Regions from separate parts of the Paenibacillus vortex V453 genome, predicted to be linked through region 1. Evidence: predicted binding sites of a transcription regulator. Region 1 holds the regulator's gene; the other holds the start of a gene.

Region 1 (7,416 bases):
TTCATTTAGTCTTAATGGTTTATTTATGTCTTTTGAAAAACATTTATATCAATTGGATTGGAAAGAAACAGATACGGCAGGAAGTTATCAATTGGGTTTTTACGGATCTGAGCAGGATTTTAATCTTACTGCTGATATAGAATCCGTAAGAAGATTTGGTTCTGAATTTAAATTGGATTGGGACCAGGCTCCTTTAACGACTGAGTAACATAATCTTTAGAAACCAGATAACATTAACCGGGAATGAAGGGGATCTACTCCATGTGGGGGAAGATGCCTTTTTTATTTATCAAAATTAGGGAACTTTTACTCGCTTCAATGACTCTAATTAGATGAGGTGAATCGGTTGGAGCTTGAATACGTAACACAAATGTCGAAGATGGATACACAAACCTTGAATGAAATGATGAACCAGTATGGAAATGATATATGGAATTACGCCTATTTTTTGACCAAGCAACATGCTCTTGCTGATGACATTGCCCAAGAGGTTTTTATTAAGGCCTATTATGGAATACATACGTTTCGTGGGCAGTCGGCGTTAAAGACATGGCTGCTTACGATTACAAGACATACGGCGTTCCGGCATAAACAGGCTTTTTTCTTGCGGAAAGTGACCTTGCAGGACAAGCCGCGTCTGGATGCGCAGAGCCGGTCAGCTGAAGCGGAATATATGGAAAGTCAGTATACGGATGAGATATGGAGGATGATTATGAGTCTGCCAAGAAAGTTCAGGGAGGTGCTGGTTCTAGATCTTTACTACGAAATGCCGATCACTCAGATAGCGGAGCTTCTAAACGTAGCCACTGGTACGGTTAAATCCAGGCTGTATCGGGCGAGAAAAAAAGTGCAGAACATGTTAAAGGAGAATTCTGGTTATGAATGAGGAAAAGCCTGATTGGTACGAGCGAGCGCAACAAGGTCCTTTTCAAAATGAACCATTTACCGCCGAGATGAAAAATAAGGTACAGGTGTCATTGACCCAAGGTAGCCATAGATCAAAGCGTCGTCCATATTTACGTGTTGGTATGACTGGCGTGCTATTGTTTGTCATTCTACTGCTATTGATTCAGTTTCCTTGGGGGGAACGTACGGTACAACAGCATACGGCAGGGGGGGGACCATCCCCATCTGTGACGGAGACGATTCGCGCAGAAGGTACAACGGATGAAGGAACGTTACAGGTAGTTGCCGTCGATAAGGAAGAGATAACGGAATTAGGAGCTCCCAGCTGTTTCGGACTCGAAACGGATCTGTCGTTTAAAGGGGATTACAAAGTGAAGTACACGGCAGAGGGGACTTCGGAGGATGTGGTTGTCCTTGAGGATCTCACCTTCATACAACCAACTTCCGCTTCTCTTCAGATGATTCGATTGCCTTTTCAGGAAGCGGATGTGTTCATACTCGCCCCGCAATATAAGGACTGTCACGGAATACAAATCTATGCATTTGCGGTGGAGCATGGGAGTGGTAAGGCGGTGCAGCTGCAATTTGAGGAGGAGTTTTCTAGAGCCAGCACGTCCTATTACAGACCGGGCACTACACCTACGGTGAAAGATAATAAGCTTGTTCTGAAGTCCACGGAGGGTCCAGGCGGGGAAGGCTCGCCTGAATATAATATGGCTGAGAGAATGTATCAATTAGATCTTAGGCAAAATGCCATGGTGATGGTCTTGCGCAAGGACCGGAAATCTTAAGGATTAAATAACGTAGCACAAGAGGTTACCATCCAACTAAGGAAGGTAACCTCTTGTTCATTGATATATGAAGTTAGTGTACATCCCTAAAGAGACCGATGACTTTACCGAGAATGGTTACATGATTCAGGCGCAGGGGCTCGTAAGTAGGATTCTCCGGCTGCAAGCGAACGTGGTCCTTCTCTTTGTAGAAGGTCTTTACGGTTGCTTCGTCTTCCTCTGTCATCGCTACTACAATGTCCCCATTGTCTGCAGTTTGCTGCTGGCGAACAATGACATAGTCACCGCTATGTATGCCAGCTTCAATCATGCTGTCACCAACAACAGATAACATGAATACCTTATCGTCGCCTACATAATGCTGAGGGAGAGGGAAGTAATCCTCGATGTTCTCCATGGCGGTAATAGGTACGCCTGCAGTGACTTTACCGACAACAGGCACTCTGGCAATGGTGTGGGTAAACAGATTAGCGCTATCGGATTCTTCTTGGCCAAGCAGTTCGATCGCTCTTGGCTTCGTAGGGTCACGGCGGATCAGGCCTTTCTTCTCCAATCGGTCTAGATGCCCATGGACCGTTGAACTGGAAGCTAGTCCTACAGCCTCGCCGATTTCCCGGACAGAAGGCGGGTAACCCTTGCTACGAACTTCGTTGCGGATAAACTCTAAGATCGCCAGCTGGCGGCTGGATATTTTCGACATGCCGTATCAACCCCATTTAGTAACGTTTGGGAAAATTATAACATAGAACTTCCGTTCGTACAAACATAAGTTCTAAAAAAGATAGAACAAATGTTCTTTTAGGTATTGTATCAAACAAATGTTCGTGTTATTATGAATTCATAAGAGAACACTTGTTTGGGAGATGATGATTCCATGTTGAAATACAGTACATACCGTAGTATTTATGAGAACGTTCCTGTGCGAACGGAGAAGTCTTCGGTGACTTGGGTCTATCAATTAAAAACCAGAATGACTTCCATCCCCTTAATTAAACTTCTATTCATTCTGCTGATTGTTGCATCCTTTTGGACGGGGGCCTATTCCGTTTTTGCCGGGGGAATGGAGAAGCCGACAGGTGAGAAGTTGGTCATTGTTCAATCCGGCGATAGTTTATGGCGTATCGCTTCCCTTCATAAACCAGCTGATATGGATACGCGCGTATATATTGATAGTATTAGAAGAACGAACGGTTTGAAAGGTCCTGACATACAGGCAGGAGAGGTGTTATCATTACCGGTGTGGTAATGTAATGAGAAATCCATTCTAACGCATATTGTGTATTTCTAATTACTAATACTCTATTGTTAATGATGGGGAGAACCCATTCATACTGATCATACATTCATATTTATTCTTAATGAGAGTTTGCAAGGGTGCGGTTTCCTTGACAAGCTCTTTTTCACATGTTTAAGTTATAAATGATATTGGAATTGGAGGAGAAGGCATGGATATTGATACTTTGGTGGAACGCATTAATGTATTAGCAAGAAAACAGAAGAGTGAAGGGTTGACCGAAGAAGAGCAGAAGGAACGGGCTGAGCTTCGGGAAATATACCTTAACAATATTCGTAGTAACTTTAGACAACAGCTTGAATCGATTGAATGGGTAGATGAAAATGAAGAAAAAGGCGGCCCGCGATTAAAGCAGTAGTCTATGAAAACTGTCTCATGATCTGATCAGAGGATTAATGGGCAGATAGAAGGATAGAATTATAACATTTGGGATGCCGGTTCATTTGTAGAGAATTGAACACGGTTTCCCAAATTTATATGGTTTAAATCATATTGAAATTGAGTCCAGGGGGAACCATATGTCACGATCATGGGAAAGAAAAGTCAACAAGAATATGTCACAACTCAACAAGCAGCGTAAGAAGCAAGGGCTGTCCTCGTACCAAGGTTCCACCATCTCCGATAAGAGTGATGTGTTTAAAGGACGTAAATACGTTCTGCCGTTAGTGCTCGTTGCGCTTGCCGGGCTGTACGCCCTTCTGGGCACTGCAACGTCTGGGGCAACAGGAGGAAGCAATGATGTGTTGAACTGGGTGGGTGTCAGTTTGTATATTCTATTGGCGCTTATGATTTTCTTGCGTAAGCCTTATTTGAAGATAGAGCGTGCCTCTGTATCCACGATGAAATTCAACCGGGAACGCCGTTTGGCTGTATCTGACATCGAGAAAATCAAAATTGCTTCGGGTTCCGTGGTTATCCAGGGCAAAGGGAAAGCGGGCAATTGGGTGTTCTCACGCATGATGAATCTTTATGATACCAAAGCGATGGGCGAGAGGCTGGAGGAGTTTGCCAAAACTCATCAAATTCCAGTGGAGCATGACTAATCGACAGAGCAGATAACAGTCAATATGGGGAGTGGGAGAGAAATGCCGATAGCTGCAGTGTTATTTGATTTGGATGATACGTTATTGTGGGACGAACGAAGTGTGGAAGAGGCTTTCGAAGTGACAAGCCAAGCGGGGGCAGCGGAAACCGGCGTCAATGCAGCTGAACTGCTGTCTGCGGTCAGGGAGGAAGCAAGAGCGTTATATGAATCGTATGATACGTTTGCTTTTACTAAAATGATCGGAATTAATCCGTTTGAAGGCTTGTGGGCGAATTTTACGGCTGGAGCACAGCCGGAATTCAGGAAACTTCAGGAACTTGCACCCGTTTACCGCAAAGAGTCGTGGCGCCGGGGACTTATTCGCGTGGGTGTGGATAATGAGTCGTTGGCTGAGAAGCTGGCTGAACGATTTGCTTCAGAACGTCGAACAAGACCCTATGTATATGAAGAGACCTTTGAAATTCTGAAGGAATTGCAGGGCAACGTGAAATTACTGCTTCTTACGAACGGAAGTCCTGATCTGCAACAGGAGAAGCTGGATGGCGTCCCGGAGCTGGTCCCATATTTCGATCATATTATCATTTCCGGCGATTTCGGCAAGGGTAAGCCAGATGTCTCCATATTCAAGCATGCACTTGATCTGTTAGGTGTGGAGGCCGATCAAGCTGTTATGGTCGGGGATAAACTGACAACGGATATTAAGGGCGGCAATGCGGCTGGGCTCCACACCGTATGGATCAATCGGGTCGATCGTCCCCATGATCCGGGTATACAGCCGAAGTTTGAAATCAAGCATTTATCCGAACTGCACGGCATTTTGAGGAATTTGTAAATTACAAGTATATTAATATCCATCGATACGTTATCGTACATAGAAACAGTCCTGAAGCAGATTATGCGATCCGGGGCTGTTTTTTGTTGGTCCTGTCGCCTGAGGTTTGTTGTGATTACCGCCTGTGATAAACGTCACACAATTGTAAGCTGTATGAGATAGAAAAAAAAGGTTAATACGATATAATGGATAGTAAGCTTACGCAGATTGGCATTGACCATTACGTGGATGAACCATACATAGCATTATATCGTAAAGAGGTGTTAGGCATGACAACGAAAAAGGTGGCTTTGTTTGCAGCGATGGTACTTATGGCTGTTGCGCTTGCTGCATGCAGTGACAGCCAAGCGGAATACAGCGATGATGTGATGGCAGAGCCTATCATTGTAGAACTGACGTTGACGCCGGAGAGCATTCAGGCTGGTGAGAAGGTATTAATTCAAGCAAAGGTGACACAAGCAGGCAATCCGGTGGAAGATGCGAATGATGTGGAATTTGAAGTAACACTCGAAGGTGGAGGCGTACAGGCGAAGGTGCCGGTTAAGCACGATCAGGATGGGGTATATCAAATGGAAAAAACCTTCCCCGATGTCGGAACGTATCGTATCGTTTCGCACGTCACTGCAAGAGGACAGCACTCGATGCCGTTGAAGGAACTCACGGTAACGGAGTAATGGAGTAATGCAACACAATAAAATAAGGCAGCGCAGGATCCGTGAATCGGATGGTTGCGCTGCCTTATTTTATTTTCCTATTCAATCAACCATTGCAGTTTTATTGGAACTGGGGATCCGCTACCGGTGTAGCTACCCATCCGTTCTCTTCAATGAAGAGACGAACTGCGATGATCTGTTTGTTCTCCATCAATGTGAAGAAGTGAGGCGTGTTTTCCGGAACGGAAATGACATCGCCGGGCTCAAGCTCAACATTAAAGTATCCTACATCGTCAGAACCTTTAATAATGAAGATCCCTTTACCGCCGACAATCGCACGGATTTCGTCTTCCGAGTGCGTGTGAACCTCTTCGAATTTCTTCAGCAGGTCCTCTATATTGGGCGTTGACTCGGAAAGTGTGATGACATCCCAAATTTTGTAGCCGCGTCTTGCAGCCAGGTCGCGAATCTCTACATCAAAGATGTCCAAAATGCGCTTCTTATCGTCATCACTAAGCTTGAAATTTTCTTGAAGCGCTGCCGGGAGTTTTTCCATATTCCAGTGCTCGTAAACAACCTCTTGGTTATTCAGGAATTCCCGAACATTTTCTTCCCCGGTAATACGTTCGTTCGTATTGCGAATTACAATCTCTGCCATAGCTCTAACCCTCTTTCTCCCGTTGGATTAATATGTATTATAGCCCCCCTCACCGCGTTTGTCATCTGCAAATGTTGATTTGCCCGAGCAACAACGCATATTTCAGCTTTTCTATTGAAAAATATTCTGATACACTAAGATTTAACGTTTTCCGGGGAGGTTTATGAGTTGAACAAGCCTAGCTTACAAGAAGTACTTAAGGAACGAATATTAATTCTTGATGGTGCCATGGGCACCATGATACAGCAAGAGGACCTCTCGGCAGAAGATTTTGGCGGCCCGGAGCTGGACGGTTGTAATGAAATGCTGGTCATTCATCGGCCGGATGTCATTCAGAAAATACATGAACAATACCTTGAAGCAGGTGCAGACCTGATTGAAACGAATACATTTGGCTCAACTTCCGTTGTGCTTGCTGAATATGATGTTCCGGAGCTTGCCAGGGAACTCAACCTGAAAGCAGCCCATTTGGCGCGTGCTGCGGTTGAAAAATATTCTACCCCGGACAGTCCTCGCTATGTGGTGGGGGCAATGGGGCCGACAACCAAGACGCTCTCCGTCACCGGCGGTGTGACTTTTGCCGAGTTGATTGAGAGTTACGAGGAGCAGGCCGAGGCTTTGATTGAAGGCGGGGTTGATGCGCTGCTGCTCGAAACTTCACAGGATACGTTGAACGTTAAAGCGGGGAGCATTGGCATTCGCCAGGCGTTTGAGAAGACGGGTGTTACCCTTCCTATTATGATTTCCGGTACCATCGAACCGATGGGAACCACGCTTGCCGGTCAGAATATTGAAGCATTCTACATTTCATTGGAACATTTAAATCCGGTATCCATCGGGCTTAACTGCGCTACAGGCCCGGAATTCATGCGCGACCATATCCGGTCTTTGTCTGAAATGTCAAGAAGTGCGATCAGTTGTTATCCTAACGCTGGTCTGCCTGACGAGAACGGTCAGTATCATGAATCCCCTGAGTCGTTGGCCCAGAAGATGGGTGCTTTTGCAGAAAAGGGATGGCTCAATATTGCCGGCGGTTGCTGCGGGACAACTCCTGATCATATTCGTGCGCTAAAGAATACGATGGACACCTTCCTGCCACGTCCGCTGGATGGTACGCATTTACCGGCATTGTCCGGCATCGAGCCTGTCTATATTGAGCAGGAAAACCGCCCATATATGGTGGGTGAACGTACGAATGTACTGGGTTCGCGCAAGTTTAAGCGTCTAATTGTTGAAG
Region 2 (7,416 bases), on a different contig from region 1:
TGAAAAATCGCGGGGATAAAATCTATTTCGATTATCTACAGCACTATAGCGGAAGAACCCTTGCTGCTCCTTATACACCTCGGGCGCGCAAGCTTGCGACCGTCTCTACCCCGCTGACCTGGGAAGAGGTCCATCGGGATGTTTCGCCTACAGAATTCCACCTGCTGAACATTGTAGAGCGTCTGCAAGAAAAGGGGGATCTGCTGCAAGCATTGCCTCCGCAACCGATCGAAAATGTCATCCGTCACCTGACATCCCAAGGAAAGAACGCGTCAAAAAGGAAAGGCTAGCTGCTCAATATCCGGCATCAGTTCCTCCCGGGAAACTGGCACAGCCGGTTGGGGCAGCTTTTTCGGCTTTGGTGATCCAGCCATGTCTGGCTGTGGCAGATGAAGATTATGACCCCCTTCGTCCGATATTTCGAATGGTTGAGAGAAGCCCGAATTCGTCCCATTCGCACCCGTGATGGCAGCAGGCTCCCGCTTGCTCTGACCGCTCAGATCATATTCGCTGAGCAGTCGGGCCGCCATCGACTTAAAAGCATGAACGTAGTGTTCTTCTGCATAGGCGCCTTGCCTATATAATTCGCGATAAGACTGAACCACATCGGGGAACTGGTGTTTAAGCGTCTCGATATACCATTTCTTCACATCGCGAGACAGCCTCAGCAATGAGATCATGGCAAAAGAAATGCCCCTCTCCTTCGACTGGGACAAAAGCTCCTTCAACTCTGATTCATCATCCGTCAGAAAAGGCAGCACGGGTGCAACAAACAGTCCTGTCGTTATGCCGGCTGCCGATAAAGCGCGCATCGCTTCAAGCCTGCCCCCTGGGTGCGGTGATGCAGGCTCCAGCTTTCGGATGATGTCCCCGTTCAGCGTATTCAAACTGATGTTGACCGACACATTCTCCATCCGGGTCAAAATGTCCATGTCCCTCAGCACGAGTGGAGAGCGCGTTGTAATGCTGGTAGAGATACGGTATTTGGCGAGCAGCTTCAAGCATTCCCGCGTGATTCCCTCTTTGCCCTCGATCGGCTGATACGGGTCCGTTGCCGTACCGATCGTAACCTGTCCAATGGATGTGCGCATCGCTTCAATATCATGATCAAACTTCCTCGCCGCGCTCAATAGCTGCTTCTCCAGTGCTTCGGCCGCATTTGCCTTCATAAAGATATGATGCTGGAATTCGTCCTCTGCCCCCATGCCGATAAACGATTGAAAAGCACGGGCATAACAAAAACTGCACCCATGTCCGCAGCCACGATACGGATTAATGGACCAATCGAAGGGCATCCTCTCTTCTTTCACCCTGTTTAATGTTTGTTTAGTGGTTATGCGTTCGTATTGCGTATGAGCCATTCCTCTTCCTCCCCTCGGATACTGCCATGATAAAGGTTGGGTATACCCTTAATTTTAACAAACATATGTTCCTATTATAAGTGGAACTTACTGGATTTACAAATAAAACTCCAGTTCACATCGTCAATAAAAAAACGTTAACTGAATTCTCATACTCGCTAAATAAAAAAAGTTCCACCCGCTGTTAAACAACACGGGTGAAACCTATATATCGGTATCATATTAATGGATTGCCTTCTTCTTAAAGCGACCGCCCTTCACATCATGGATGTTGCCGATGGCAACAAAGGCTTGGGAGTCCCAGTCTTCCACAATGGATTTCAGCTTCGCTTCCTCCAGGCGGGTAATGACAACAAAAATGACCTTCTTGCTATCGCCCGAGTAAGCACCCTCTCCATCCAGATAGGTAACGCCGCGTCCCAAACGCTGGGTCAATGCATCACCAATCTCCTTATGCTTGTCACTGATAATCCAAACCGATTTGGATTGATCAATACCTTCAATCGTAATATCAATCAGTTTAAACGCCAGGTAATAAGCAATGAGTGAATACATGGCATGATCCCATCCGAAAACAAAACCTGCACTGCCCAGAATAAACACATTGATGAACATCACGATTTCACCGACAGAGAACGGTGACTTCTTGTTGATCAGGATAGCCACGATTTCCGTTCCATCCAGGGAGCCACCGGATCGGATAACTAAGCCAACCCCAATACCGAGGAGAACGCCACCGAACACGGCAGCAAGCAGCGGATCGATCGTAAGCGGGTCGACTGGATGAAGGAAATAAGTGCCAATGGACATGACCAATACGGCGTATAGCGTGGATAGAGCGAACGTTTTTCCGATCTGTTTATATCCTATAAACAAAAACGGAAGGTTGAACAAGGTCAAGAATATCCCCAGCGGAATTTCTGTGATATGAGAAACCATAATGGATACCCCGGTAATTCCTCCGTCAATAATCTTGTTCGGCACCAGAAATATTTCGAGCCCTATTGCCATCAATACCGCACCGAAAGTTAAGAACACCAGACGGCGGAGAATCTTCAAAGTTGCTGAGCCTGCTTTGGGATTCTCCGGCTTCTGCTGCTCCGCTTTCACTTGTGCAAGAATCTTCACATCACTTGACATAAATCTCCCCCGTTCAACTTATGGAAACTAAGTTAATATATATTTATAAGTGGAACTTATATAAATATTCTATCATATAAATAAAAGCTGGACATCCAAATTTCAAAGTTCTTCCTCCTTTTTACTTGCTTTCTATTAAATATGACATTCGATGTAATATATTACAGTTATAGAAGTGGCGACAGCATGCGGCATAATATTTCCGCTGCTTTCTGCCATCTTCCCCGCTGCCGAAATGCCTCCGCATCAATAGGGCGGCTCTGTCTCAGGTCCTCCCTGAAGTCCGATACCAAGCGCTCTATGGGCTGCTGATCAAACAGCACGGCAGTCAGCTCAAAATTACAGAAGAAACTCCGCATATCCATATTTGCCGTACCTACCGAGCCCAGAAGCTCGTCTACGATCAATACCTTGGCATGAATAAAGCCTTTTTCATACTCATAGAAGGTAACTCCCGCTGCCAGCAGCTCTTCCACGTAAGACAAGCTTGCCATCTTGACCAGACGGGAATCGGCACGATCCGGAATAATGATCCGTACATCAACGCCGCTCACCGCAGCCGTCTTCAGCGCTTCATATATCCCCTCATCTGGAATGAAATACGGGGTTGTGATCCATATCCGTTCTTTGGCTACAGAAATCGCCCCAAAACACATCTCCTGGATGGCATTCCAGTTCATATCCGGTCCACTGCTCAGGATCTGGACTTGCTCATTTCCGGTGCATTCATGCTCCGGATACAGGCCAAAATCAGAAATGCGCTCGCCGGAGGCAAGCTTCCAATCGTGCAGAAATACATTTTGCAGAAAATAGACCGCGTCCCCTTTGACCTCCAGATGCGTATCCCGCCAAAAACCCATTTTCGGGTACTCGCCCAGATAGTCATCCCCGACGTTGATCCCGCCAAGAAACCCGACCGTTCCATCCACAACAACGATTTTGCGGTGATTCCGGTAATTGATTCTGCGGCTGAACATCGAAACCATGGCAGGCAGAAAGAAATAGAACTCCACCCCCGATTCTTTGAACCGTTGAATGAACGTTCTCTTAAGCTTATAACTTCCCAATCCGTCGCAAACCAGACGTACCTTAACGCCTTCTTTTGCCTTGCGAATCATTACATCCTGAAACCGGGTACCGATCCGGTCGTGGCGAAAGATATAGAACTCCACATGAATGTGTTCCTTGGCCTGTTCCATGGCATTCAGCATCGCATCGTATGTCTCTTCCCCATCCGTCAGCACCCGGCTCTGATTACAGCCTGTGATGGGACTCTCCGACAGATGATTGAGCAGATTAAACAAACGGTCATTGTGATGAAATCCGGGATTATTCATATCCTCTTTACGCTTAACAACGGCGGCTCGATCCCACAGATGCCCTCTGATTTCCTGGAATAGCCTGGAGCCCCGCTTACGAATCTTCAACCGCTTCTGATAATCCTGCGCCACAAAGAAATAGAGTACGAAGCCGATCAAGGGGAGGCAAAATAAAATAAACAGCCATGCCACAGCCTTGGACGGGTTTCGGAACTCAAGCAGCAGCACCGCGGCCATCTGCAAAATAAAGGTGATTAGTGCAAGCAGAAGCCACACCATATCGGCAGCCTCCTCACGATGAATAATAGTGGTTATTGAATAGAAATGACAATGCACTGGAATGCGAGACCTGCAAAATAACTACACTACATCATTGACCAATTCCTTATGTATTTATTCAATTACCCAATCTGGCACCATAGTGAATAAGTTCTCTTATCTCATCATTTTTGACATAGTTTTCGAAAGAATAGAATACATACTAGATAAGGGGCTGGCCAAGTCTAGCGGATAGCCATTAAGATCCATTCATTATGTAGGGAAGGGAGATGCCATGAAAACCGCACACCGTAAACAACGCTTAACCCTGCTGGTGCTTCGGGATGCCCAGCATTCAGTCAGACAGATCCAGCTGTCCAGACCTCTGATGATAGCGGTGCCTGCGGCCGCTATTTTGTCAATCGCCGGATTGATTGTTTCCTTGCAGATCCAATCAGCCCAAACGATCATGGGGCTGGAGAAGCAGTTAACCCTGAAAAGCCTGGAAGCCATCAAGATGGAAGTAACGGTCACAGACAAGGATGAAGCCATCGAACGCCTCAATAAAGCCATCATTCAGCTATCGGGCGAAGCAGAGCAAACGAAGGTCCAGATGGAACGCGTGCAGCAGCTGGAACAGGAACTTCAGCAGTTCATTCAGAAGCACGGCAGCTTGTCCGGACAGACCTCCTCCATTCCGGATGATAACGACCAACATGTCGGCGGGGAATTCATTGCCGTTCATGAGAATGAAATGCTGAGCCTCGCCCAAGAGACCCAAGATGATTTTGTGGAAATTCAGCAATTGATAGCCAGCATGGAACGTCATATTCCACGCACGCTGGACCAGGCGCAAGAAACCCAGGAAAAACGGGAAGGGACGCCTTCACTGTGGCCGACAACGTCCAAGCGTCTGACATCAAACTTCGGTTATCGTAGCGATCCTTTCACCGGGCGCTCGGCCTATCACGCAGGCATCGATATTGCCGGCAAAATCGGTGATCCGGTTTATGCCGCAGGCGCCGGTGAAGTAACTGCTGCCGAACGCAGCGGAGCCCGTGGCCTTTATATCATTGTGAAACATCCCAATGGCCTGGAAACCTGGTACATGCACCTGGACAGTCTGGATGTATCGGTAGGCGATCATGTTAATCAAGGAGAAACCATTGGCAAGCTGGGTTCCTCGGGAAGAAGCACAGGGCCTCATCTTCATTTTCAGGTTGTCAAAAACAATCAGACGGTTGACCCGATACCTTACCTGCAATAAGTTCCATCCATTTATTATTCATTAATAGGAGGAATGTAGTATGAAGAAGAAGAACAAGCGACCATCCCACCGGACTGATACGCTGATTGGACCAGGGAGCGAAGTTGAGGGTGTTCTGCAATGCGAGGATAATTTACGGATCGACGGACGCTTTAACGGCTCCATCGAGAGTCAGGGCTGCGTTACCATCGGGGAGAACGCTGTTGCGCGCTCCAGCATCTCAGCCCGGGAGGTCATTGTGGCTGGCAAGATCTACGGGGATGTAACAGCGGAGAATAAGCTGACCATTACGCCTACCGGACAAATGTATGGAGATGTGTGTGCCAATTCCCTCGTCATTATGGAAGGCGGACTCCTTCATGGCGCGAGTGTAATGGAACATCAAGCCGCAAACGCCGCTCCTTCAGAATCAACCGAAACCCCACTGCCGCTTCAGCGTCCGGAAGCAGGTTAACCCCGCATATGGACGAATGCCTGAACCCGGCAGTTTTATATAGACCGGCTGCTGCATTCAGCCGGCACAATCAAAGAGCCCCTTCTAAAACCATGTGATCACACGGCAGAAGGAGCTCTTTTCTTATCCTGTCGTTCCCGCTATGCGGCTACATCTCTCTTGGTAAAGACTAACCAAGAGATGAGCATAAACACTAGGCAATAGGCAGCCAGAACGGAAACGGAGAAGCCGATACCCACTCCTCCCGGTCCGATAGGAGACTGGATATACCCGCTCAGATCGGTATGGAGAAAGAGCAAGTATTTGGCCCATTGAAACCGTTCCGGATTGAAAATAAAACCAAATATATCTTTGGTGAACAGAACCAGCAGCGATAATCCAATCGCCAGTCCGCCTGAACGGAATACGGTAGATAGCATAAAGGCTATCAGCGAGATCACAAACACCTGGATCGTATCCGTCAGCAGGAGCAGCAGGGAGTTGTTCATGGACGATCCCTCAAATCCGCTAGAGAATCCCGTGTTGCCCGAGAACAACAGCATGGAGATAGCGATACCCACCACAGCCGTAATTCCCGCACAGAGCAGATTAAATAGAACCAGGGACGTGAATTTGGACATCAGGATTTTGCCTCGGCTCCACGGGCGAATCAGCAGCAATTTGATTGTGCCTCCTGCAAATTCGCCGGCAACAAGATCCGCAGCGATGATTACCGAGAATATGGCACTCAAATAAATGGTGAAGCTTTCGGTCCAGGTAAACACGGTCCAGACATCCATCGGTGCGTTGGTAAAGTACAGCATGGCAGGCATCGCCACATTAAACAACACCAGGATTGACAGCATAACCCATGTCCGTACACGGTAGTAAATCTTCATATTCTCATTGGCGACAAGACGGGTAAAGTTACTCAACGGCTGATCCCCCTCCCGTCATTTCCAAAAATTGATCCTCCAGCGACCGCGTTACCGGCTGTATGGCATACACCTGAATGCCGGCTCCGACCAAAACCGCATTGATATCGGCAATCATGTTCCGGTCCCCACGGACGATAATTCGATGTTCCTGGGCTCTCGCTTGAAAATCCTGGAGCAGTCCTTCGGCAGCGTCCGCATCACTCACAGTAAATGCCGTTTCCTCAAACATCCGCTCCCCTTCAGCCGTCCGAAGTTTCCGGATGTCAATCAGCTTGCCATGGCGAATAATACCAACGGTATCACACATAAGCTCCATCTCAGACAGCAGGTGACTGGATACGAATACCGTCGTCCCTTCCTCCTGCGTCAATCTGCGCAAGTAATCGCGCAGCTCCCGGATCCCCTGTGGGTCCAAGCCGTTTGTCGGCTCGTCCAGAATCAAGAGCTTCGGTCTATGCAGCAGTGCTTGCGCCACGCCCAGACGCTGGCGCATCCCCAGCGAATAGGTCTGCACCTTCTCATGGATTCGGTTGCCCAGCCCAACGAGCTCCACCACTTCGTCGATGCGTTCTTTGGTGATGCCCTGCATCATACGCGCAAAATGCTTCAAATTGTTATAACCGGACAGAAATTTATACATCTCGGGATTCTCGACAATCGCTCCAATCTGGGCGGCTGCCTGCTCATAATGGTTCCGAAT

The links. The regulator LexA, encoded in region 1, represses DNA repair genes until DNA is damaged. The targets are predictions, from matches to a motif close to CGAACATATGTTCG.
Region 2: a site for LexA is predicted at 1,420-1,433, ahead of PVOR_RS25645 (SPL family radical SAM protein). Genes of this name have one in related genera too.

The regions. Positions count from the first base shown of each region.
Region 1 covers NZ_ADHJ01000020.1:226,591-234,006, forward strand. Annotated here, with positions in the region: gene PVOR_RS12910 (hypothetical protein) at 1-208, shown strand, start outside; gene PVOR_RS12915 (RNA polymerase sigma factor) at 347-886, shown strand; gene PVOR_RS12920 (hypothetical protein) at 879-1,697, shown strand; gene lexA (transcriptional repressor LexA) at 1,771-2,397, opposite strand; gene PVOR_RS12930 (LysM peptidoglycan-binding domain-containing protein) at 2,572-2,943, shown strand; gene PVOR_RS12935 (DUF896 domain-containing protein) at 3,143-3,349, shown strand; gene PVOR_RS12940 (hypothetical protein) at 3,510-4,034, shown strand; gene PVOR_RS12945 (HAD family hydrolase) at 4,077-4,868, shown strand; gene PVOR_RS12950 (FixH family protein) at 5,138-5,542, shown strand; gene PVOR_RS12955 (cupin domain-containing protein) at 5,643-6,179, opposite strand; gene metH (methionine synthase) at 6,348-7,416, shown strand, end outside.
Region 2 covers NZ_ADHJ01000049.1:19,082-26,497, forward strand. Annotated here, with positions in the region: gene ligD (non-homologous end-joining DNA ligase) at 1-290, shown strand, start outside; gene PVOR_RS25645 (SPL family radical SAM protein) at 273-1,361, opposite strand; gene PVOR_RS25650 (YitT family protein) at 1,584-2,501, opposite strand; gene cls (cardiolipin synthase) at 2,669-4,099, opposite strand; gene PVOR_RS25660 (M23 family metallopeptidase) at 4,374-5,345, shown strand; gene PVOR_RS25665 (bactofilin family protein) at 5,386-5,799, shown strand; gene PVOR_RS25670 (ABC transporter permease) at 5,940-6,713, opposite strand; gene PVOR_RS25675 (ABC transporter ATP-binding protein) at 6,706-7,416, opposite strand, start outside.